Regions from separate parts of the Kitasatospora azatica KCTC 9699 genome, predicted to be linked through region 1. Evidence: riboswitches for the same ligand, from Rfam matches in the RefSeq annotation. Region 1 holds a riboswitch; each other region holds the start of a gene.
The links. A riboswitch is a leader RNA that binds a small molecule or an ion and turns the genes downstream of it on or off. The one in region 1 is predicted to bind cyclic di-AMP.

Region 1 (3,241 bases):
GGCCGACGACGCCGGGCTGCACCACTGGAGGCTGGCCGCCGAGAGCCCGGTGAACCGGGTGTACGCCGCCAGCCGCTAGACCGCCGCCGCTGGGCCGCCTCCGGTGGCCCGCAGCCGCTGGACCACCGCCACTGGCCGCCCTTGTTGGGCCGGGCGGTATCGGGCCGGGTTTGTCGGGGCCCGGCTTGACCCGGTCTCCCCGGAGGGAGCACGCTTCTGGAGTGGCTCCGTCCGGGGAGGCCGGGTTGCGACGCATCTGCGCCGTGATCGACCTACTGCTCGACGCCGTCGACGAGGAGACCCTCCTCCCGGCGTTGCTGCCACTGCTGCTCCGCACGGTTCCCGGGGACAGCCTGACCTGGTCCACCCGCACTCCCGCCGGGCGCTTCCCGGTGCACACGCCGGTCGACCTGTTCAGCCCGGAGGCGGTGGCCGGCTTCTACCGTCACGCCCCCGCCGACCCGCTCTTCCGGCACACCGACATCAACGGCCCGGGCGTGCCGCTGCGCCGCTCCGACCTGCAGTCACTGACCGAGTACCACCGGCTCGGCACCTACAACGAGGTGCTGGGCGGGGTGCACGCGGACTACCAACTGGCGATGGCCTTCCCGGCCGGCTGGGCGCCGACCGGGCGGCGCACCGTCTGCCTGGTGGTGAACCGCAGCGGCAGCGACTTCGGGCAGCCGGACCTGGATTCGGCGGCCCTGCTGCGGGCCCGGCTCAGCCACGCGCTGGACCGGCTGGCCCCGCCGCCGCTGCCGCAGCGGGCCGCGCTGACGGCCCGTGAGTCGGCGGTACTCGACCTGCTCGCCCAGGGATTGACTGACCGTCAGATCGGGCACCGGCTGGAGGTCTCGGCCCGCACCGTGGACAAGCACCTGGAACACGCCTACGCGAAGCTCCAGGTGCACAGCCGGGTCGAGGCGGCGGCGCTGTGGCAGGGCCGACCGGTCGGCACGCTGTGGCAGGGTCGGCCGGTCGGCAGCTGAGAGCGCCTCCCGGGGGCGGATGACGACTGATTCCCCTGTGACCTCTGTGACATTGATGATGATCAGATCATCTGCCTACGCTCAAGCTGTCCGCCACCAGCAGCGGGCCCAACCGCCGGGACGCCGAATCCTGCCTGCCCGTCGGTCGGTACCACAGCACCGCTGACAGGCAGGAGCGGGGGACCCAAGGCAGTGATGCCACGACCCTGCTCCGCGTGCCCTCCGGGCAGGCCGGGCGAGGTAGCGGCTTGGGGTGAGGCCGTCCCTTTCCCATGACGGCCGGGCCATCTTGCGGTCCGAACCCGACAGCTAACCCCGAAGGCGTCGCAAGAGGACCCTAGATGATCTCTTCCGCCACGCCTGCCCGCCTCGGCGTCCTCGCCGGCGCACTCGGTCTGCTCGCCGTGCCCATGGTCGGCCAGGCCCACGCCTGGTCCTGGAACCCCTCCCCGACCGCCACGCCGACCGTCACCCAGGACCGGCTGACCCCCACCACCGCCGCCACCGGCGTCGCCACCAGCGCCGCGCTGACCGTGCACGCCACCTCCTGCTTCACCGTGAAGACGCTCGGCGTCGGCGTGCGTGACGCGGCCGGCAACAACCTCGACTTCCCGGGCTCGCGCAGCAACGCGCAGATCTGCCCGTCCGGTGTCTCGCTGACCACCGGCAGCCGCAGCTTCCCGGCAGGCACCTACAACATCTTCGGCTTCTACCAGGACCAGGCCGGTGCCTGGCACAACCTGGCCACCCAGAAGCTGACCGTCGGCAACGGGACCCCGGCTCCGGCCCCGGCGCCCGCGCCGGCCCCCGCTCCCGCGCCGGCCCCACGCCCACCCCGGCGCCGGCTCCCACGCCCACCCCGACGCCGACGCCCACGCCGACCCCGACCCCGTCCCCCACCACCGGCTCGCCGATCCCCGGCAAGTCGCTGACCTGGTCGGACGAGTTCAACGGCCCGCTGGACACCTCGCGCTGGAACACCTCCACCACCAGCTCGTTCAAGTACGGCAACCACAACCCCGACGACAACAAGCTGGACTGGCTCGACCCGTCCGACGTGTCGCTCGCGAACGGTGTCGCCACCTTCACCGCCCAGCCCAGCAGCCACACCCTGGAGAACGGCAAGCAGGCCTGGACCACCGGTCTGCTCACCACCGAGGGCACGCAGCAGGGCTTCAAGGTCAAGACCGGCGACTACGCCGAGACCCGGGTCCAGCTCCCCGGCGGCACCGGTGCCTGGCCCGCGCTGTGGACCTGGCAGAACGGTGGCAACGAGATCGACTCCTTCGAGTACCACCCGGACAACCCGAACCTGCTCGAGCTGACCAACCACGTCAACGGCGGCCAGAAGTACCTGACCGACGCCAACGCGGTCAAGCCCGGCCAGTGGGTCACCATCGGCACCTACTACGGCGCCAACTCGGTGGACTGGTACGTCAACGGCGTCAAGGTCTTCTCCGACAACACCGGTGTCGGCGCCAACTGGTCGGCCTACCTGATCCTCAACCTGTCGATCAGCGCGGGCCAGTACCACTCCGCCCCGACCAGCTCCACCCCGATCACCACCGCGGCCGACTACGTGCGGGTCTACCGCTGATCAGCCGGCCCGGCCTCAGCCCGACCCCCTAGTCAGACCCGGCGACCCGGATCACGAACGACCCCGTGTTGTTCGACCGATCCGGGTCGTCGTCGCTCCTGACCGTAACCCAACCGCCGTACAAGGTCCCTGACGCCCAGTCAGCCACCCGCACCGGCACCAGCGCAGTCGCACTGCGCAACTGCGGCAACCCCGCCGGAAACGCACACCGCACCACCCGGCCGGCCTCACTCGCCACACACCCCGCCGGAAAGTACGGCCCCACCGCCCGAGCCCCCACCGGCACCCGCACCGTCACCGTGAACGCCCCCGCCACCTCGGGCCCACCATTGGCGACGAAGGCATGCACGGTAGTACTGCCACCGGCGGCGACGGGATCGGGATCGAGCGGGACGACCTGCAGGTCGGCGCCGGACGGAGCCGGACCGGCCGCCGTCAGCGCGCCGACCGCGCAGAGCACGAGTACCGCGCTCACCCAGCTCCGCCTCATCGGTCCTGGCCTTTCGCCGCAGCTCTGGAGAGCTACGACGCTACGTCTCCTCCTCCGGCGGGGCGCCGTCGACACGCGGGGACATCATCCGGCTGGGGTTACGGGCGATCTCCATGAACTCCGCAGCCTGGACGTGCATGTCCAGCAGCGGCTTGCTCGGCAGCG
Region 2 (3,241 bases), on a different contig from region 1:
GCGAAGCCGTGGGCCAGGGCGCGCACGGTGCGAGCCGCGTGGACGGCCTCGGAGTTCTCGATCCCGTAGCCCTCCAGCACCGAGAAGATCGCCCCGACCAGGGCGGTGCCCGCGCCGATCAGCTGCTCGTCGCCGGCCGAGGGGGCCTGCGGCAGGGCGGCGTAGCGGCGCGGGTACTCGGTGGCGTAGCCGTGGTAGGCCCGCAGCAGTGCCTCCACGGCCGGTTGGCCGTGCAGTCCGGCGATCGCCGCGCGCAGCCGGGCGGCCAGGTCGCCGGTCACCCGGGCCGCGATCAGCCGGCGCAGTCCGGCCAGGCCCCCGGGTACGTGCTTGTAGAGCGAGGGGGCCGCCACCCCGGCCCGCGCGGCCACGGCGGCCAGCGTGAGGGTCTCGGGGCCCTGCTCGTCGATCAGCGCGAGGGCGTGGTCGACCACGGCATCGGGGGTCAGTCCGGCGCGGGGCATCAGGACACCTCGGTGAGGAAGGGGAGCAGGGCGTCGGCGACGGCCTGCGGGAACTGGGCCATCGGGTAGTGGCCGGCGCCGTCGATCATCACCTTGCGGCCGTTCAGCGCCTTGACCTGGCGGTCGGCCACCACCTCCGGCTTCGGGAAGTCGGGGTCCTTGGTGCCCATCAGCACCAGCGCCGGGCACTCGACGCCCTCGGTCCAGCCGATCGGCGAGGAGTTGCCGCGGACGTAGCCCCGGGTGGCCTGCTTGCGGCCGGGGGTGCGCAGCGCGGCCTCCAGGCGGGCGTTGTAGGCGGCGATCTCGGGGGTGACGCCGCCGGGGTAGGCCATCTTGTTCAGGTACCAGCCCCAGACCTTCGGGAAGGCGAGCACCGCCGAGCCCGTCAGCTGGACCAGGCCGCGCATCAGCGCGTTCTGCGGCAGGTTCTCGACGAAGGCGTCGACCAGCACGATCCCGGCGACCTTCTGCGGCGCGGTGGTGGCGGCCTTGACCACGCTGGCGCCGGTGTAGGAGCTGCCGACCAGCACGGCGCGCTCGATGCCCAGCTCGTCCAGCAGGGCCAGGGCGTCGGCGGCGGCGCCGGCCGGGCCGTAGTCGTCCCAGGCGATCGAGGACTCGCCGAAGCCGCGCAGGTCCATGGTGATCACGCGGTGTCCGGCGGCGGTGAGCAGTGGGCGCAGGTGCCGGTAGACGGCGCGGGAGTCGAGCATCCCGGGCAGCAGCACCACGGGGGTGCCTTCGCCTTCGGTGTCGTCGTAGGCGAGGGTGCCGCCGGCGAGCTGCAGGTACCGGGTCTGCGGTGCGGTGGTGGCGTTCACGACGGGCCTCCTGGCCTGACGAGGTGGGTGCCGGCTGCTACCGACACCCACAAAGCTATGGCTAATAGCCATAGCCGTCAACCCCTCCTGGGCACCGCCTCCGGACCGCCGGGTCAGCTCTCGACCCGGAACGGGTCGTGCTCGGCCAGCAGCTTCTCCAGTCGGGCCTGGTCGACCCGGGTGACGATCTCGCCGACCTCCTGCCGGTCACGGATCACCTTGGCGAGGGTGAAGGCGGAGGTGACGGTGTAGAGCAGGCCGAGCGCGAGGAAAGCCCGCATCCAGGCGCTGACCGGCAGATAGGCGATGCCGATGGAAAGGCCACCGGCGGCGAGGGCGAAGGAGAGGATCGCCTGGACGTAGTAGGCGGACGTGGTCCGCGGCTGAACCGAGGAAGTCATGCTTGAAGGATCGCCAACTCCGGTGCCCGTCACATGAGTACGCGTACTCAGTTCGGCACCCAAAGTAAGGGTGTGCCAATCCCCCTGGTATGGCTTGGAATCAGGGGCTCCTGGGATTAACGTTTGATAACGCAGCGCGGTCGGCAACGCCGTACCCGAACGGCACCGTGCGCCGTCGCCTAATCCTGAACCTGTCAAAAATGCGGGCAAGGGAGCCGGGGAACCACCGTTCCTTGGGGTGAATCGGACTGTCTCCCATCAGGGGCCGGTCCGTAGGAGACCTTCCTCTCCGAACCCGTCAGCTAACCCGGTAGGCGCGAGGGAAGGAAAGGAGCGCGCCCCCGTGGCGTTGACGCATACTCCGGCTCTGCTCGATCACGCCGGTGCGCCGGAGGAGACTCCCCGCCACCGGCTGCCCCGCCAGTCGCGCTCCGGTTCCCCGGTACTCGGCGTCACCGCGATGGCCGCCGCACTCGGCGCCACCACCGGCCTGACCGCCACCGCTGCCGCGGCCGCCACCCCGGCGAGCGCCCCGGCGACCGCCGTGATCGCACCCGACGAGAGCCCCGCGGCGAGCGCCGCGGACCCGGGTCTGGCGCTGGCCGCCCGGATCCAGCAGCAGGCCGACCCACGCACCGCCGCCGAGGAGGCCGCCCGCCTGGAGGCCGCGCAGGAGGCCGCCGCCAAGCGCGCCGCGCAGGCCCCGCAGGTCCAGGCCCCCGAGGCGCAGGCACCGCAGGCCCCGACCGAGCCGGCTCCCCCGGTCGAGGCCGCCCCACCGCAGGGTGCGCAGGCCCGGCTCCCCGTCGCCAAGTACACCCTCACCGCGCCAGGCTCCCCCTGGGCGCAGTTGAACACCGGACTGGACTTCGCCGCCCCCGCCGGCACCCCCGTGGTCGCCGTCACCGGCGGCACCGTGAGCTCGGCCGGCTGGTCCGGCAGCTACGGCTACCGGGTGATCCAGACCCTGCCCGACGGCACCGAGCTCTGGTACTGCAACCTCGCCTCGATCACCGTCACCGCCGGCCAGGTGGCCCCCGGCACGGCGCTCGGCAAGGTCGGCGCCACCGGCAGCGGCACCAGCCCGCGCCTGCACCTGGAGGTCCGCCCCGGCGGCGCGGCCCCGGTCGACCCGGTGGCCTGGCTGCAGGCGCAGGGCGTCACTCCGTAGCGTCCCCCGCCGCTCCGGCGGCCTCGTTGGCCTGTCCGGCGGCTTCGTCGCCCGCCTCGGCGGCGGCTTCGTCGGTCGGCCAGTCGGCGATGTCCGGCAGCTCCACCAGCCCGCGCTGGACGATGTACCGGTCGACCTCCGCCGCGCCCGGCTCCGGCGCGAGGTCCTGGTACTCCGTCAGCAGCAGCTCCGGCAGTCCGGGAACCGTCCACTCGCCGAGCAGCCGCAGCGCCTCGGCCTGCACGGCCGCCTCGAAGGCCGGGAAGTCCCCGGACAGTTCGGCCGGCATCGGCAGCCCGAGCGCGTTCAGCCCGGCCAGGTTGCGGTAGCTGCGCTGCATCAGCCGGTTCTCCACCAGCAGCCGGGCGCCGTCGGTGGCCA
Region 3 (3,241 bases), on a different contig from region 1:
GCTCTGGTTCGGGCTGCGCCGGGGACAGCCCTGGAAGGTCCGCGCGGCCTGGATCACCGGCGCCCTGGTGATCGCCTCACCGAACCTGTGGACGCTCGGCGTGGTGGTCGGCAACGGCAGCGGCGCGCACGCGGGGCAGCGCACCATGGACGTCAACGCCCCCTGGTTCCGCGGCGCCTCGCTGCTCGGGGCGCTGATCGGAGCGGCGGTCTTCGGCGCGCTGCTCCGGTACACCCGCCGACGCCGCGCACCCGGGCCCGCGCCACGCTGAACTCAGGCCCCGTCAGCTCACGGCCGAAGGCCGCTCCCCGGGTACGGGGAGCGGCCTTCAATCGGTCCTGCGGCGGGGTCAGACCCGGCCGGCGAAGTCCGGGGTGTAGTTGGCGATGGTCTCGTACTTCACGCCCGCGCTCGGGTTGGCGGCCTCGACGTACTTGCCGTTACCGATGTACAGGGCGACGTGGTAGACGCCGGAGGCGCTGCCGTTGTTCGACCAGAAGAGCAGGTCGCCGGGCTGAACGTTGCTCAGCGAGACCCGGGTGCTGGCGGCGGCCTGGTCGGCGGCGACGCGCGGGATGGAGACGCCGGCCTTGGCCATCGCGGCCTGGGTCAGGCCGGAGCAGTCCCAGCCGCCGTTACCGGTGCCGCCCCAGATGTAGGCCTGGCCGACCTGGGACTCGGCGAAGGTGATCGCCTTGGCGAAGGCGCCGGTGGCGGTCTGCGCGCTGGCGGTGGTGGCGGTGGTGGTCTGGGCGCTGGTGGTGCGCACGGCCGGGGTGGCCGGGGCGCTGGCGGCGTCGTTGTCCGAGGACTTGTCGCTGCTCTGGGTGGCCGGGGCCGGGGTGACCACGGTCTTGGTGCCCAGGGTGAGGTGCTGACCCGGGTAGATCAGGTTCGGACCCTGGGTCAGGACCGACTTGTTGAGCTCGTAGAGCTTCTGCCAGCCGCCGTCCACGTTGTGGTTCTGGGCGATCTTGGACAGCCAGTCACCGGAGGCCACGGTGTAGCTCTCGTTGACCGTGGTGGTGGTCGGCTGCGGTGCGGCCGCGGTGGCGTCCTGGGAGGCGCCGCGGTGGCCGGAGTGGCTCTGGGCGCTGCCCTGGTCGGCCTTCGGGGTCTGCGCGGCCTTCGGGGTCTGCGCGGGCTGCGGGGTCTGCGCGGGCTGGCTCTTCGCCGCGGCGCTGGTGTCCACGGTCGGGGCCGCGCCACCGCGGGTCAGGCCCGCCTGGATGGAGCAGACCGGCCAGGCGCCGGGGCCCTGGTCGGCGAGCACCTTCTCGGCGGTCGCGATCTGCTGGTCCTTGGTGGCCAGGTCGGCGCGCGGGGCGTACTGGGTGCCGCCGTAGGCCGCCCAGGTGGAGGAGGTGAACTGCAGGCCGCCGTAGAAGCCGTTGCCGGTGTTGATCGACCAGTTGCCGCTGCTCTCGCAGGCGGCGACCTTGTCCCACACCGAGACCGGCGCGGCGGAGGCGGTGGTGGCGGTGACGCACGGCAGGGTCAGGCCCAGGCCGATCAGGCCGGTCGCGGCGATGACGCGCTTGGCGGTGCGGGACGGGCGGTCCGTGGCAGTGGTGGGCAGCATGAAGACGCGTTCCTCTCCTACGCCTACGAGGTGAGCTGTCGGATTCGGGCTGGAGTTGCCCGGCCGTGCTGAGCACGGCTTCACCCCTAGCCCCTGGCGGCCGGTCCGTGGACCGGTGCCGGGGCGGCTTACCTGGTTCCCCCGCTCCTGCCGTGGTGCGTTTTCGCGCTGCCAGCGGTGCCGGTGGCAGGACTCGGCGTCCGGCCCACTGGGTCCGTGTGACCACGAACGGGGAGCACGTTAGACAGAGATAAGTTGAATCCGCAAACAGCTGTGATCGGCGTCACATCGCCTTCACCAGCCCTTCAAGATCGACCGGGGTGGGTATCTGAGGGGGTGTCGGCGCCCGCTGGGCCAAGGGGGCTCGGCGGTGGGGGAGTTGCCGGTCCTTCAGGGTGACGGTTCGTCGGCGGACGGACCTTTCCTGACCCAGCCTCAGCGGTCCGTTCCGACCGCCCGCGACCGGGCCCGAGGTCCCGCAGTTACCGTTTCGAGACCAAAGCCGACTCGCCCTCAGATGTCCGTTTTGCCCGGTCATTGGCGTCCCGTCAGCTCGGGTTGCCCGCCGTCTTCCGTGCTCGGGTCCGCCGCCGGCGTCTCCGGTGCTCCGGTCGGCCGCCGGCGTGTCCCCTGTCCGGAAACGCCGACGGCCCCGCTCCCGCCCTGGCGGGCGGCAACGGGGCCTTGAACTGGTGCGAGGGCTACCGAGAGGTCTCAGGCCTGCTCGGCGGGCTCCTGCGGGTCTTCCTCGACGGGCGCGGGCAGCGCGGCCAGGTACGCCGAGGCGACCAGCTGACCGACCGTGGGGTAGGCGCCCAGCGGCGCGGCGCTCGGGCAGCCGGTCTGCTCGCTCGCGCCGAGCAGCAGGTCGCCCGCCGCCTCCGGACCGATCACCAGCGGAGCCAGTGCCGGGCGCTGCGAGCCGGTGGCCCGCAGGTGCTCGACGGCGCCGGCCACCGAGCCGGGCACGTCCAGCGCGGCCGCCACCACCGGCACCGCCAGGCGGGCCGCGAGCAGCACGCCGGTGATCCCGGCCGCCGCGGCGGCCTCCTCGCCGCCGACGGTGGTCAGCACCACGCCGTCGGCCGAGGTGGCGATGGCGAACAGCCGGGCCCGGTCGGCGCGGGCCAGGCCGGCCTCGGAGAGCCGCACGTGCACCGCCTCGGCCAGCAGCGGGTGCGGACCGAGCACGTCGGTCAGCAGCGCGCCGGTGTCGGCGGCCAGCTGCTGCAGCTGCGGCAGGTACGGGTGCGGGCCGAACAGCAGCGGGACCAGCACCGGCGCGGGCAGCCCGGCCTCGGCGGCCGCGCCCAGCAGCGACTCGACAGTGGGGATGGTCGGCTGCCCGCCGGTCTCGCCCTCGGCGGCCTGGGCGGCTTCGGCGGCCGACGGGCCGGGCAGCCAGCCCGCCGCGGCCTCGATGCCGGGCTGCTCGCCGCGGATCACCGAGAGCAGCTCGTTCACCACCGCGACCGCCTCCGGGGTCGCCTCGGCGGGGACCGCGAGGACGAGCGCCGGCGCGCCGGCCGGCACCTCGGGCCGCTCGGGCCGACGGTGGCGCCCCCGTGCCCGGGAGCCTGGCGTGCGGACGGGCAGTGGTGCGCCCGGGATGGCTGCAGTGCTCATGGCGCAGAATCGTAGGACATGCGCGCGATCATT

Region 2: it holds a riboswitch for cyclic di-AMP, as region 1 does, so the genes downstream of both, BR98_RS16180 (M23 family metallopeptidase) here and BR98_RS40120 (hypothetical protein) in region 1, are expected to answer to the same signal.
Region 3: it holds a riboswitch for cyclic di-AMP, as region 1 does, so the genes downstream of both, BR98_RS35700 (transglycosylase family protein) here and BR98_RS40120 (hypothetical protein) in region 1, are expected to answer to the same signal.

What each region holds. Positions count from the first base shown of each region.
Region 1 covers NZ_JQMO01000002.1:1,446,459-1,449,699, reverse strand. Annotated here, with positions in the region: gene BR98_RS06770 (class I SAM-dependent methyltransferase) at 1-79, shown strand, start outside; gene BR98_RS06765 (helix-turn-helix transcriptional regulator) at 222-989, shown strand; cyclic di-AMP (ydaO/yuaA leader) riboswitch at 1,140-1,327, shown strand; gene BR98_RS40120 (hypothetical protein) at 1,331-1,921, shown strand; gene BR98_RS06755 (glycoside hydrolase family 16 protein) at 2,047-2,586, shown strand; gene BR98_RS06750 (DUF11 domain-containing protein) at 2,615-3,061, opposite strand; gene BR98_RS06745 (hypothetical protein) at 3,117-3,241, opposite strand, start outside.
Region 2 covers NZ_JQMO01000003.1:1,134,313-1,137,553, reverse strand. Annotated here, with positions in the region: gene BR98_RS16195 (TetR-like C-terminal domain-containing protein) at 1-464, opposite strand, end outside; gene BR98_RS16190 (alpha/beta fold hydrolase) at 464-1,288, opposite strand; gene BR98_RS16185 (YiaA/YiaB family inner membrane protein) at 1,402-1,689, opposite strand; cyclic di-AMP (ydaO/yuaA leader) riboswitch at 1,856-2,021, shown strand; gene BR98_RS16180 (M23 family metallopeptidase) at 2,033-2,860, shown strand; gene BR98_RS16175 (hypothetical protein) at 2,850-3,241, opposite strand, start outside.
Region 3 covers NZ_JQMO01000003.1:5,689,656-5,692,896, forward strand. Annotated here, with positions in the region: gene BR98_RS35695 (permease) at 1-271, shown strand, start outside; gene BR98_RS35700 (transglycosylase family protein) at 350-1,582, opposite strand; cyclic di-AMP (ydaO/yuaA leader) riboswitch at 1,590-1,752, opposite strand; gene BR98_RS35705 (hypothetical protein) at 2,297-3,208, opposite strand.